2 regions of the Pseudomonas sp. 273 genome follow, and region 2 is predicted to be linked to the other one. Evidence: predicted binding sites of a transcription regulator. Region 2 holds the regulator's gene; the other holds the start of a gene.
What was found. The regulator sigma-54, encoded in region 2, starts transcription at its own class of promoters, with help from an activator protein. The targets are predictions, from matches to a motif close to ANTGGCATNNANNTTGCTNT.
Positions count from the first base shown of each region.

Region 1: fliD (flagellar filament capping protein FliD) is a predicted target of sigma-54. The motif match lies at 5,123-5,142, and genes of this name have one in related genera.

Region 1 is NZ_CP116775.1:2,696,089-2,703,243, forward strand. It holds gene PKO50_RS12815 (hypothetical protein) at 1-229, opposite strand, end outside; gene PKO50_RS12820 (hypothetical protein) at 452-1,210, opposite strand; gene PKO50_RS12825 (GntG family PLP-dependent aldolase) at 1,207-2,268, opposite strand; gene PKO50_RS12830 (proline dehydrogenase family protein) at 2,475-3,437, opposite strand; gene PKO50_RS12835 (hypothetical protein) at 4,640-4,915, opposite strand; gene fliD (flagellar filament capping protein FliD) at 5,168-6,475, shown strand; gene fliS (flagellar export chaperone FliS) at 6,472-6,867, shown strand; gene PKO50_RS12850 (hypothetical protein) at 6,851-7,155, shown strand, end outside.
Region 2 is NZ_CP116775.1:5,558,457-5,565,611, reverse strand. It holds partial or broken gene PKO50_RS25425 (ZIP family metal transporter) at 1-537, shown strand, start outside; gene PKO50_RS25420 (HPr family phosphocarrier protein) at 563-835, opposite strand; gene rapZ (RNase adapter RapZ) at 867-1,724, opposite strand; gene ptsN (PTS IIA-like nitrogen regulatory protein PtsN) at 1,726-2,190, opposite strand; gene raiA (ribosome-associated translation inhibitor RaiA) at 2,203-2,511, opposite strand; gene PKO50_RS25400 (RNA polymerase factor sigma-54) at 2,588-4,090, opposite strand; gene lptB (LPS export ABC transporter ATP-binding protein) at 4,305-5,030, opposite strand; gene lptA (lipopolysaccharide transport periplasmic protein LptA) at 5,030-5,566, opposite strand; gene lptC (LPS export ABC transporter periplasmic protein LptC) at 5,553-6,122, opposite strand; gene PKO50_RS25380 (HAD family hydrolase) at 6,131-6,655, opposite strand; gene PKO50_RS25375 (KpsF/GutQ family sugar-phosphate isomerase) at 6,656-7,155, opposite strand, start outside.

The sequences.
Region 1 (7,155 bases), 2.9 Mb from region 2:
CATGGCCTGGCGAGTTTTCCAGGGAGTTGGTCTCGTTGAGCACACCTTCATGCTGAATCTTGATGCTGTGCAGCCCGTGGATGTGTTGCCACACCGTGATATCGGGAAGCTGCCTGATTTCGCCGCTTGTGCGGGCAATTAGAAAAACGCAGCTGGAATGGAAGAGCAGCTTCTTCCTAGGTTTGGCTCGGTATTCCAGGAAACCCTGCGGATTGAGCAGCGACTCCACCCAAAGGTTGAGCTGGTTATGCCCTAGCGCCTGTGTATAAGCCGACAGATCGATCCCCCTGGCAAGCGCGCGGCTGTCTCAAGTAGCACGGGCTGATCGTTGACGATCATCAGTTCGCTGTGCCCGACCCCCTGCCTGATACCCAAGGCATCCAGCACGGAGAAGATGTACTCGGAGAGCCGGCTGTAGATGTCGTGGTTGTCGATCGGGCACATAAGTTGGTTATAGTCGTGAACCGGTGCCGAGCCGATACGGGTGCGATACACACGTATGATCGTCACTGACGAAGTGTTGGCTGTCCACGCTGACCGTATTGACGCAATATTCGATATCGATATTGGGACTTTTTTCCGGCTTCAGTTCTGATAGGAAATCGGAATTTTCCAGATACTGCTGAACGAGCACTTCTTCGTTCTGTGTCAGGAAAATGGTACGGCTAGCCTTGATGGTCTCGAACGCCTGGGTGACCTCGTCTGCTCGAGTGCAGATGTGAATATTGTCGGAACCCGCGCTATTGAGAGGTTTTAGCACGACTGGGAAGAGATCGTGCTGATCGATCCACTCCTGGATCTGCTGTAGGTCTGTCGATTTAAAATGCTGGATGGAGCGAACGCCGGCATTCTTCAGTGCTTCATGCATTTCATACTTATTTCTCCAGCGAATCGCGTGCGCCGGGTCGTTGCGGCGTGCCACCTTAAAACAATCTGCTAGATGCGCGGCTAATTCGACGCCAAACTCGCAACCCGCCAGAACGAACTGCACGTTGTATTGAGTCAGAGCCTCTTTCAGCGCAGTATCGGACTGATAGAGGAAATCGCTGATGAAGTCATTTTCGCGAAACCAGGACTCATAGAATGCGTTGACGTTATCCGTCGAGCGTACATGGATGCACTCATAGCCACGGGACATGAACGCTGGGGCAATCAGGCTGCCGATCGAATAGGCATCTACGACTAACACCACATTCTTCTTGAAGATCATTTCACGCCCTCCACCGCATGGGCGAGTTCGCTCACCTGTGTCTTGATCAGCTCAGCGGCCTTGAGGATGCGCGCGCGGTCGATATTGATATGAGGGACCAGACGGATTTCCCTGTCATTGTAGGGAAGAACTCCCACGCACTTTTCTCTAAGCAGTTCGGCAAAACGCAGCGGCGTCACTCCCAAGGCAGAGATGTCTAAGGTGACCATATTGGTGCCCTTGTAGCCCGAGCGTGCCTCCTCCACGCTGCTGAGTTCTTTGTGCAGTAGTGCCGCATGTTCATGGTCCTCGGCGAGCCGTTCGATGTGGTTGCGCATGGCATACAAGCCCGCGGCGGCCATCATTCCGCTCTGGTGCTGATCACCACCGAACCACTTTCGGTACTTTCTGGCCTGCTGGATAAGCTCGTGCGGGCCCATCATGATTGAGCCGACTGGCGCTCCTAGCCCTTTGGAAAGGCACATGGACATCAGATCGGCATTGTCGGTAAAGGAGGTGACATCCATACCGGTGGCGATTGAGGCGTGGAGAATCCGTGCACCATCCAGGTAACGGTATGCGCCGATGTTCTTGGCATAGGTAAAAACTTGGTTCATCTGTTCCAGAGGGAACACACCGCCGCCTTTACAACCCAGTGTATTTTCTACGACGACCACCCGTGGCACCGCGTAGTTCTGGTTCCAGCGACACTTCGACGCGTACAATTTTTGTAAATCCGCGACATCGAATAAACCATCGTCATGGCAGGTCAGGGAAAAGTTCACCCCAGAAAAGGCAGAAGTCGATGCTGCCTCGTAGAAGTTAATGTGGTAGGAGGCGTCCATGAATATCTCATCGCCGGGGCGCGTCATGGTCTTAATTGCCAGCTGATTGCTCAGGGTTCCTCCGGTCGTAAATAAGGCCGCTTCCTTTTTGAAATAATTTGCGCAATATTCTTCCAGATTCTTGACGCTAGGATCCTCGCCGAAACAGTCATCACCAACCTCGGCTAGGTAAATTGCCTTGCGCATGCCATTGGTGGGTTTAGTCACCGTATCACTTCTAAGGTCAATGAACATGTGTACATCCTTTCTGTAATGTGAGCGGCATACTTTTTTTGTGCGGTAGCACGCGCGATGTGTTCACGTTATGGTCGGCTCATCCCCATCTGCCGACGCACGCAGTAATTCTGGAGGGATAGATGCCATCCGTTCTATTTAAAATAACAAGGAATGCAAACATCAGATCGGGCTCTGTTTACAGTCCGTGGGCAAACACAGCAGGTTCAGTAACCGGCCGCGAATACCACGCGGGAGGGATCGCTGAAGTCAGCCAGCGCACCTAGAATCTCTTCCGGGGACTCGGCCAAGCGATGCAGAAAGTGTAGGTACCAGCTTTCGCCATAGACTCCATAGATACGGCAGGGCAACCCTGCCTCCCTGGCTTGGCGCAGCAAGGTGGGTTGCACGCCGTGGAGCATCTCCAGTTCAATATTTGCTGAATGACGCGACTTGGCCAGGATATGGGGGATCAGGGCGGGATCCTGGGTCGCGCAGCTGACGGGCACACCTGCCCCCAAGGCCATATCCAGCAACCCCAAGTAGCGTTGATCCAGGGCTTCGCCGCGAGGCAGCGCGACCGCCTCAGGCTCGTTGTAGACTCCCTTGACCAACCTGACTTTGCGTCCGTAGTGAAGGATTTTCGGCAGATCGTCGAGGGTGCGGTGTAGATATGCTTGGATGGTCACGCCAACGTTTGCGTGGACAGGCGCCAATTCGCCATACACTTCCAGAATCCGGTCTACTGAGGCGGCACGTTCCATGCTGATCATGACAGGCATATCGTGCGCCGCAGCTGCTGAGATGATGGCTGCCGCATTTTTGTAGGCGGTGTTCTGGGATAGGGCGAGGCCAACGGCGCTAAGGTCGAAGCTCAACTGAGGTTTAAGCCCTGCATCGGCGAATGGCTGGATCGACGTCAGGTACTCATTGATGAAGCGTTGTACTACTGCCGAGTCGGCATTCTCTTCGCCGACGTACTCGACACTCAATGCATAGCCCTTCTCAGCCAGTACGTTCAGTTTTGGCAGCAGCGCGTCCCGGTTTGCGGCAAGAAGATAGCGTTGCGCAGCAGATGCGAACAACTTGAAGAACAAAGAGTCTTTAGAGAACGCCTCCCTGCAGGCTTGGTTCATGGCCAGCTTTTTCAGGGCCGCAGCGGCAAGGATACAAGTTTCGCGGGGAGTCATCGGTCTCTCTCCTTGAGTAAGGCGATAGTGCACTTCTCAGTACGCTTAGACGAATTCTCAACAATCGATAAAGCATCCAACAGCAACGGTCATGAGTCAGCTCAATGGTGCAATGGAATAAAAGCAGGAGTTAATTTAGCTGTCTAGTCTCTTCGGTGGTTCGAGAAATGAAGTCGTACAAGAAGGGGGATGTAGGTGTGCTGCCTTTTTATTTTGATTTTCCTGTGTGTTTCAATGGGTTGCTGTGATCGAAATCGTTATTGGCTGGGCATCTGTGCGGGGGCGAAAAGCAGAAAAAATGGAATCTTATAGATGCTCTTGGTGAAAAATCTTTATATTGAATATGAATTTTCTGTACGGCATTTCTATGTCTTGCCGCGTGCCTGCTGTTGAAGAACTTCTCACGAGTGAGATTGCCTTGGCCCAGGGTGTGAGCCAACCTCGGATGCCCATTTGTTGAACAGTAGCCATTCGATCATCAGTTGCGGGGGTGGCGATATTGCAGGGTGCACGGTTCCTATATGGCGTAGGTTACCCAGCGATTCCATAGTCAACGTCCGTTTACGGTGTTGAAGATTCGTGTCCAGTGCGAGGCGCGCTGGCAGGGTAGTGAATCCGGCTAGATTGCAGCTGCAGAAACGAGTCTGTAAAACTTGGCACTCTGCCTTCGGCATGACTGCCAAGAGTTCTAGTGTGAGCCATTCCGATCTAGGTCAGAGTACGGAGCGTACTGCTCTTCATTTCAGGTCGGTGAGGAGTCAGATGGTTTGGTTTTGATAACTTTTGCGTAGCAGTACTCACATCCTCCAAGGCGGTGGCTTCTTTAGGTTCCGGCCACCTAGCGTTCACTCCCGCACAATGACTCCGGGTTCCGGTTGCATACTTTGGTGCCCTGTGGCGAGACATGTCCCGACTCTGAGTTCTAGCAGACCTACTCTTGTCATTTCTCCTGCACTTTCTGTAGTGCTGCAGTGATGTCGTCAGATGGCAGTCAAAGAAAGGAGGCGAGCTTTTGCGAGGGACTATCAGTATTGGAAGTGTCCTATGGGGCGTATACGTTCTGTGAATAGAGTGGCGGTCCTAACGCCAGAGAAGGCGAAGGGCGGGCCACCGTGCTGCGTCTCGGGCCCTGACGGAGGACCTGTCAGGGGGGCACCCTTTCGGGCCGTCCCTCTCATGCCTTTGGCCGACTGGCTGAGGCTTCAGAAGGTCGGGGTTTCGGTGGTTGCCAGCGCTTGAACTTGGTCCTGCATTTCCCTTTCTCGAAACGCGTCGAGGAAGGTTGTGGTCGAAGAGACCAGTTGGAGTGGAGTATTAATCAATGGTCTGAATCCTAGCCATTCGTAGCACGTGGCGGCGCGGTCGTTTTTGGCGTCCACGGTCAGAAAGGCGATGCCGACGTGTTTGGACATTTCGAAGACGCGCCAAAAGGTGTCGTTGAGCTTTCCGAGCCGCCGGCCTTGGCAGGTGAAACTCACCGCCAAACGAGGGGGCCGGAACTCGCATTCAACCCAGCCCCAAATCTCCGCTTAACTCCAACCCCCACCCGGTCGCCTTGACTGGGAAGCAGCTCCCGCGCCGGCAGGCGGAAAGGCCCTTTCCGGCTCGCCTTCCGGTTCCACGAGGCGGAAGCATCCTTTCACTTCGCTGCCGGCTGGAGTCCCCGGAATACGGGTCTTCCGGGCGTTGGCACCGAACTTGCTCCCAGGCTCGCAAAGGGGTACCCGACCATGGCAACCATAGATTCCGATTACGTCCAGCAGATGGCGACCCAGCTGGCCCAGTACGACATCCAGGCGTCGCAGACGCGGCTGAACCGCAACAAGACCAGCTACAACAGCGAGCTGTCCGCGGTCACCCAGCTGAAGTCGGCGCTGAGCAGCTTCGCCTCGGCGGTGACCGGGCTGCGCAGCAGCTCCAGCAGCGCCAGCAACATGCTGGTCAACAGCGCCACCTTCAGCGCCGAGGGCTATGCTACCGCCAGCGTCGGTTCCACCGCCGTTTCCGGCAGCTACCAGTTCTTCGTCAAGCAGCTGGCCTCCAAGGACCAGGTGGCCCTGCAGGGCCTGAGCGACGGCGACCTGGGCAGCGGCGAGCTGACCATCGGCCAGGGCAGCGACAGCTTCAAGGTCGACATGAGCGGCATCACCAGCCTCAGCGCCCTGGCCTCGGCCATCAACGGCGCCGCCGACAACACCGGCGTCAAGGCCACCCTGGTGCGCAGCGACGGCACGGTGAACCTGGTGCTGACCAGCGACAAGAGCGGCGCCGACCAGGCCATCAGCCTGTCCAGCAGCAATGCCGTGGTGCAGGGTTCCATCGACGCCCGCAAGCAGCTTTCCAGCGCCCAGGACGCCATCGTCTACCTGGGCGGGCAAGGCGGCATCGAGCTGCGCAACGCCAGCAACACCTTCGACAAGGCCATCGACGGCGTGAGCCTGACCTTCACCAAGGTCAGCGACCCGGCCGAGGCGCCGCTGAGCCTCGACATCGGCCGCGACAAGGACGCCACCACCAAGAAGTTGCAGGGCTTCCTGGATGCCTACAACACCCTGATGGGCACCATCGGCACGCTGACCGCCAGCGGCAGCGGCACCACCAGCCGCGGCGCGCTGGCCGGCGACTCGGCGGTGCAGGCGATCAGGTCGGCGGTCAACGGCCTGATCCGCACCAGCTTCGGCGGCGTCAACCTGATCGGCTACGGCGTCAGCGCCGACAGCAGCGGCAAGCTGACACTCGACAGCAGCAAGCTGGAGAAGGCCCTGGCGCAGAACGCCGACGGCTTCGAGCAACTGTTCAGCGGCAAGGGCAACCTGATCGACAGCCTGGACAGCGCGCTCAAGGCCTACACCAGCTCCACCAGCGGCCTGCTGACCTCGCGGGTGAACAGCCTGAACGACAAGCTGGCCGACATCGACGACCAGTTCGATGCCCTGCAGACGCGCTACAACAACGCCTACTCGCGCTACCTCAAGCAGTACACCAACCTCATGCAAGTCATGAATTCCATGGACCAGACCTCCAGCATGTTCACATGACCTATTCGATGAACGAAGGCTACGACAGCTACCGCACCACGGACCTGGAGGCGCGCGCCGCCGCGGCGTCGCCCTACGAGCTGGTGCTGGTGCTGTTCGACGGCCTGCTCGACGAACTGGCCCGCGCCCGCGGGCATATCGAGGCCAGGCGCTTCCAGCAGAAGGGCCGTTCCCTGGACAAGTGCATGAACATCCTCAACGGCCTGTCCAGCGCCCTCGACTACGAAGCCGGCGGGGCGGTGGTGCAGGACCTGGCGCGGCTCTACGACTACTGCATCTACCGCCTCTCGGACGTCAGCGTGAACCTGTCGCTGGAGGGCCTGGACGAGGTCGCCGGCCTGCTCGGCACCCTGCGCGAAGGCTGGGCCGGTGTCCATGCCGCCCGTGGCTGATCCGCGCGTGCACGAGCTGCGCAGCCTCCACGCGCGCCTGGGCGAGGTGCTGGCGCGCGGCGAGTGGGCGCGCCTGGGCGAGGTCGACGGCGCCATCCGCGCGCTGCTCGAACGCCTGGCCGCCGGCCCCGCGCTGGACGCCGCCGGCATGGAGGCCAAGCGCCGTTTGCAGCAGTTGCACGAGCAGGCGCGGCGCGCCTGCGCGCAGGAGGTGGAGCGCCTGCGCCAGTTGCTGGCGAGCCACCTGGAGTACGCCGAAGGGCGCTCCGCCTACATGCAGATAGACCG
Region 2 (7,155 bases):
GAGCTTCGGCATGGCCCTGGGGGCGCTGGGGCTGATGCTGGCCGGGCGGGTCCTGGACGATGCCCAGCATGACCTGCGGGACGCGCCGGGGCCGGCCATCCCCGCGCGCATCCTGCTGTTCGTCGCGGCTATCGTCCTGCACAACATTCCCGAAGGCATGGCCGTGGGCGTCGCCGCCGGCGGCGAGGTCGAAGGGGCGGGCGGCCTGGCGCTGGGCATCGCCCTGCAGGACGTGCCCGAGGGCCTGGCGATCGCGCTGGTGCTGGCGGGGCGGGCATGTCGCGGGGCAAGGCGATGCTGGCCGGCGCGGCTTCCGGGCTGGTCGAGCCGTTGTTCGCGGTGCTCTGCGCCTGGCTGGTGGGCGTATCGCGGATGCTGCTGCCCTGGGGCCTGGCCCTGGCGGCGGGCGCCATGCTCTACGTGGTGGTGCGGGAAATCGTTCCGGAATCGCAGCGCCGTGGCTATGCCGGGGAGGCCACCCTGGGGCTGATCGTCGGCTTCTGCCTGATGATGGTGCTGGATACGTCGCTGGGCTAGCACCCGGCGTCGTGCGGGCGGGCGGTCACTCGCCTTCGTCGAAGTAGTTGTTGATCAGGTCGACGAGCGCCTGCAGGGCCTCGTCGGCCTGCTCGCCCTCGGCGTTCAGGTGCAGGTTGGTGCCCTTGCCCGCGGCCAGCATCATCACGGCCATGATGCTCTTGCCATCCACCGTGCTCTCCGGGCTGCGGCCGACGCGGACCTGGCACGGGAAGCGGCCGGCCACGCCGACGAATTTGGCCGCCGCGCGGGCATGCAGGCCGAGCTTGTTGATGATGGTGATCTCGAGGGCGGGCATCGCGAGGGGGCTGTCCTTTCGTTATCTGCTGCTAGCTCAGGTCGCGGTGGCGAATCTGCACGTTCTTCAGGGTGGCTCTCAGGGCACTGCCGATGCGCTCGGCGAGGTAGACCGAGCGATGATGGCCGCCCGTGCAGCCGATGGCAATGGTGACGTAGGCGCGGTTGCTGGCGGCGAAGCGCGGCAGCCATTTGTTCAGGTAGCCCAGGGTGTCCTGGTACATCTCTTCCACGTCGGGCTGCTCGGCGAGGTATTGCTGCACGTCCTTGTCCAGGCCCGACTGCTCGCGCAGTTCCGGTTTCCAGTAGGGGTTGGGCAGGCAGCGCACGTCGAACACCAGGTCGGCGTCCACCGGCATGCCGCGCTTGAAGCCGAAGGACTCGACGAGGAAGGCGGTGCCCGGCTCGGGTTTGTTCAGCAGGCGCAGCTTGATGACGTCGCGCAGCTGGTAGAGGTTGAGGTTGGTGGTGTTCAGCTTGAGGTCGGCGAGGTCGGCGATCGGGCTGAGCAGTTGCTCCTCGTCGGCGATGGCCTCGGCGAGGGAACGGTTGTCGGTGGTCAGCGGGTGGCGCCGGCGCGTTTCGGAGAAGCGCTTGAGCAGCGTCTCGTCGTCGGCGTCCAGGTACAGCACGTCGCACTGGATGTGCTTGTCGCGGGCCTCCTGCAGCAGCTCGGGAAAACGCTTGAGCTGGCTGGGCAGGTTGCGCGCGTCGATCGACACGGCCACCTGCGGGTGCATCAGCTCGGTGTGCAGCAGCGCGCGCTGGGCCAGGTCCGGCAGCAGGCTGGCCGGCAGGTTGTCGATGCAGTAGAAGCCGCTGTCCTCGAGGACGTTGAGGGCAGTGCTCTTGCCGGAGCCGGAACGGCCGCTGACGATGATCAGGCGCATGCTAGTGGCCGTTCTGCACTTCCACGACTATCTGGTACAGCGCGTCGCCATCGCTCGCGCGGCGCAGGCGGTCGCGCACCTCGGAACGGTCGAGCATGGAGGCGATCTGGCGCAGCAGCTCCAGGTGCTCCTCGGTGGCCGCTTCGGGTACCAGCAGGACGAACAGCAGGTCGACCGGGGCGCCGTCGAGGGCGTCGAAGTCCACCGGTGCATCGAGGTGAAGGATTGCGCTGATCGGCGCCTTGCAGCCGGTCAGGCGGCAGTGGGGAATGGCGATGCCATTGCCGAAGCCGGTGGAGCCCAGGCGTTCGCGGGCCACCAGGCTTTCGAAGATGTCTTGCGCGTCGAGGCCGGGAAGGTCTTTCACGACCAGGTTGGCGATCTGTTCGAGTACGCGCTTCTTGCTGCCGCCCGGCACGTTCACCAGGGAACGGCCGGGGGACAGGATCTGCTCAAGTCGGATCATAGGGGAGGGGGGTTAGCGGACTCCAACGCCCTGTTGGCGTTCGAGGTACTTTTCCTTGTGTTTGATCAGTTGGCGGTCGAGTTTGTCGGTCAGCAGGTCGATGGCTGCGTACATGTCTTCATGTTCGGCACAGGCCACCACTTCGCCACCGGCGATGTGCAGGGTGGCCTCGATGCGCTGTTTCAGCTTTTCGACCTCCATGATGACCTGAACATTGGTGATCTTGTCGAAGTGGCGCTCCAGTCGGCCGAGTTTCTCGCCGACGTAGTCGCGCAGGGCGTCGGTCACATCCAGTTGATGTCCACTGATGTTGACTTGCATACCGCTTTCTCCTTATTGCCCGTGTATAAGTGGCAGGTTATGGGGCCTGCCGCCGGAACACCTTGGCTTGGGTCAATCAGACCAGTCGCTTGCGCTCGCTCGACGGAGCTATCCCGAGGGATTCCCGGTACTTGGCGACTGTCCGACGTGCCACTTGAATGCCCTGTGCCTCCAGTAAACCAGCGATCTTGCTGTCGCTCAACGGCTTTTTCGGACTTTCTGCCGCGACCAGTTTCTTGATGATGGCGCGGATCGCCGTGGACGAGCATTCACCGCCCTCGGAGGTGCTGACGTGGCTGGAGAAGAAGTACTTCAGCTCGAAGATGCCACGCGGGGTGTGCATGAATTTCTGCGTGGTGACCCGCGAGATGGTCGACTCGTGCATGCCCACCGCCTCGGCGATGTCATGCAGGACCAGCGGCTTCATGGCCTCCTCGCCGTACTCGAGGAAGCCGCGCTGGTGCTCGACGATCTGCGTCGCCACCTTCATCAGCGTCTCGTTGCGGCTCTGCAGGCTCTTGATGAACCAGCGGGCTTCCTGCAGCTGGTTGCGCATGAAGGTGTTGTCGGCGCTGGAGTCGGCGCGGCGCACCAGGCCGGCGTACTGCGAATTGACGCGCAGGCGTGGCACCGCTTCCTGGTTCAGTTCCACCAGCCAGCGCTCGTTGTGCTTGCGCACTATCACGTCCGGCACCACGTACTCGGCCTCGCCGGACTCGATCTGCGAGCCCGGGCGCGGGTGCAGCGACTGGATCAGCTCGATGGTCTCGCGCAGTTCGTCTTCCTTGAGCTTCATGCGCCGCATCAGCTGGGTGTAGTCGCGGCTGCCGAGCAGGTCGAGGTGGTCGGCGACCAGGCGCAGGGCCTCGTTCAGCAGGTGGGTGTTGGCGGGCATCTGGCGTAGCTGCAGCAGCAGGCATTCGCGCAGGTTGCGCGCGCCGACGCCGGCCGGCTCCATCTGCTGGATGCGCCGCAGCACCACTTCCACCTCGTCCATCTCGACGTCCAGCTCGGGGTCGAGGGAGACGAGGATGTCCTCCAGGGACTCCTCCAGGTAGCCGTCGTCGTTGATGCCGTCGATGATGCTGAGGGCGATCAGGCGGTCGGTGTCGGACATGGGGGAGAGGTTCAGCTGCCACAGCAGGTGGCTCTGCAGGCTCTCGCCGGCGGAGGTGCGGGCGGTGAAGTCCCACTCGTCGTCGTCGTTGCTGGGCAGGCTGCTGGCGCTGGTCTGGTAGACGTCTTCCCAGGCGGTGTCGACCGGCAGCTCGTTGGGGATGCGTTCGGCCCACTGGTCCTCGTCCAGGCTGTCGGCGCTGGGCGTGGTGGTTTCCTGGAAGCTTTCGCTCTGCGAGTTGGCGTTGGTGTTGGCGGGGGTTTCCGCGCCTTCGGCGTAGGGGTCGCTAGCGTCGAAGTCGTCGCCTTCTTCCTGGCGCTCGAGCATCGGGTTGGATTCCAGCGCCTCCTGGATCTCCTGTTGCAGGTCCAGGGTGGAGAGTTGGAGCAGTCGGATGGCCTGTTGCAGCTGCGGGGTCATCGTCAGCTGCTGGCCCATCTTGAGGACAAGCGATGGTTTCATGGCTGGAACTTGGCACCTTGTTCGCTGGCGTGTAGTGCGCCATATCCACGACTACGGGCGCCAGGGCCGAAGCTCCGGAACGCCGCTAGGAAGCAAATTATATGCCTGAATTCTCGGACTTTGCCTAGGGCGTTTACGCATAAATCTGATGTCGGTCGGTCGGGCCGACGTGATGGGGTGCCTGCGCCCCGGCACGAGGCCGGGGCGTGGGGGCTCAGAGGCGGAACTCGTGGCCCAGGTAGACTTCCTTGACCAGCTCGTTGGCCATGATTGCCGTGGAGTCGCCTTCGGCGATCAACTGGCCGTCGTTGACGATGTAGGCCGTCTCGCAGATGTCCAGGGTCTCGCGCACGTTGTGGTCGGTGATGAGCACGCCGATGCCCTTGGCCTTGAGGTGGTGGATGATCTGCTTGATGTCGCCCACCGAGATCGGGTCCACGCCGGCGAAGGGTTCGTCGAGGAGGATGAACTTCGGCGAGCTGGCCAGGGCGCGGGCGATCTCCACGCGGCGGCGCTCGCCACCGGACAGGCTCATGCCGAGGTTGTCGCGGATGTGGTGGATGTGGAACTCCTCCAGCAGGCTCTCCAGGGCTTCCTTGCGGCCGTTGCGGTCGAGGTCGGCGCGGGTCTCGAGGATGGCGCCGATGTTGTCCGCCACCGACAGCTTGCGGAAGATCGAGGCTTCCTGCGGCAGGTAGCCGATGCCGGCGCGGGCGCGGCCGTGCATGGGCAGGTTGGTGACGTCCTGCTCGTCGATGCGGACCACGCCCTGGTCGGCGCGCACCAGGCCGACGATCATGTAGAAGCAGGTGGTCTTGCCGGCGCCGTTGGGGCCGAGCAGGCCGACGATCTGCCCGCTGTCGATGCTCATGCTGACGTCGCGGACGACCTGGCGACCCTTGTAGCTCTTGGCGAGGTGCTGTGCGGTGAGCGTGGCCATTACTGGGCTTGATCCTGCTTCTTCTTGGGCTGGATGACCATGTCGATGCGCGGGCGCGGGGTGGTCACCTGGGTGCCCGTGGCGCGGCCGGCGTTGACGATCTGCCGTTCGGTATCGTAGACGACCTTCTCGCCTTCGAAGGTGTTGCCTTCCTGGATCACCTTGGCCTGGTCGATCAGGATCACCCGGTTCTGGGTGACGAAGTACTGGATGGTCAGGCCGTAGGCCTTGGTGATTTCCTTTTCCGGCGCCGGCTTCTGCTCGAAGTAGGCGGGCTTGCCGACCGAGGTGACCACCTCGATCTCGCCGTCCTTGTTCTGCTTGAGGGTGACGGTGTTGCCGGTCAGCTTCATGCTGCCCTGGGTCACCACCACGTCGCCGCGGTAGACCGCGACGCCCTGCTTGTCGTCCAGCTCGGCGCTGTCGGCCTGCACGCGGATCGGTTGTTCGCGATCGGTCGGCAGCGCCCAGCTTGCGCTGCTGCCCAGGCTGGCGACGAGGCCGAGGAAAAGGGGGAAGGTTTTAACGAACCTCATGCTGACCTCTTACGTTGGACAGCAGGGTCATCCGGCTGTCTTTCAGATACGCTTTCATGCCTACCGCCGTGGTCACCCCTTGGGGCTCGGTGATCTTAACGGGTTGACTGGTCTCGGCATAATCCTTGTCCGGGAACACCGTCATGCGCGTGGTGGTGAGCAGCAGGGTGCGGTTCTGCGCGTCGGTGCGCTGGACCCGGACGTTGTCTATCAGTTCGACCTGCTTGCCTTCCGGGCCCACCTCGGCGCGCACGCTCTGCACGTGCCACGGCTGCGGCTGGCCCTCGCGGAAGAAGAACAGGTCCGGCGTGGTGACGTTGGTGACGTCGGTGGCCTTCATGTGTTCCAGCCGATCGGCGGTCATCTCGTAGGCCAGGCTGCCGTCCTCGCGGTACTGCAGGCTGTGGGCATTGGCCGCGTAGAAGTCGATGGCGTCGTTGCTGGGCGTGACCTGGCGCTCGTTGAAGTCCAGGCGCACGTTCCAGTAGTAGCCCAGTGCGACCAGCAGGACCGCGATCAGGGCGAGGAGGAGCTTCTGGCGAAGGGTCTTCGGCATATCCGGCTCTACAGGTAGGCGCTCTGCGCCGCCTCGAGGTTGCCCTGGGCGCGCAGGATGAGTTCGCAGAATTCACGGGCCGCGCCTTCGCCGCCGCGCGCCTGGGTCACGCCGTGGGCGTGCTGGCGAACGAAGGCGTCGGCGCTGGCCACCGCCATGCCCAGGCCGACCCGGCGGATGACCGGAAGGTCGGGCAGGTCGTCGCCCAGGTAGGCGACCTGTTCATAGCCTAGCCCGAGTTCGGCGAGCAGTTGGTCGAGGACCACCAGCTTGTCCTCGCGGCCCTGGAACAGGTGCTCGATGCCCAGGTTCTGGGCGCGGCGCTCGACCACGGCGCTCTTGCGGCCGCTGATGATGGCGGTGCGCACGCCCGAGGCGATGAGCATCTTGATGCCGTGGCCGTCGAGGGTGTTGAAGGTCTTGAACTCGCCGCCGTCGGGCAGGAAGTAGAGCTTGCCGTCGGTCAGCACGCCGTCCACGTCGAACACCGCCAGGCGCACGCCACTGGCGCGTTGCAGCAGGTCTGCGGTCATTCAGATGACTCCGGCGCGGGTCAGGTCGTGGACGTGCAGCACGCCCACCGGGTGGTCGTCGCCGTCGACCACCACCAGGACGTTGATCTTGTGGTCGTCCATGATCTTCAGGGCTTCGGCGGCGAGCATGTCCGGGCGCACGGTCTTGCCGTGCACGGTCATCACCTGGTCGATGGTGGCCGTGCGCACGTCCACGCCCTTGTCCAGGGTGCGGCGCAGGTCGCCGTCGGTGAACACGCCGGCCAGGCGGCCGTCCTCGCCCAGGACGATGGTCATGCCCAGGCCCTTGCGGGTCATTTCCAGCAGGGCGCCGCTGAGCGAGGTGCCGGGGGAGACCTGCGGCAGTTCTTCACCCACGTGCATGATGTTTTCCACTTTCAGCAACAATCGCCGGCCCAGGGCGCCGCCCGGGTGGGAGAAGGCGAAGTCCTCGGCGGTGAAGCCGCGGGCCTCCAGCAGGGCCACGGCGAGGGCGTCGCCGAGCACCAGGGAGACGGTGG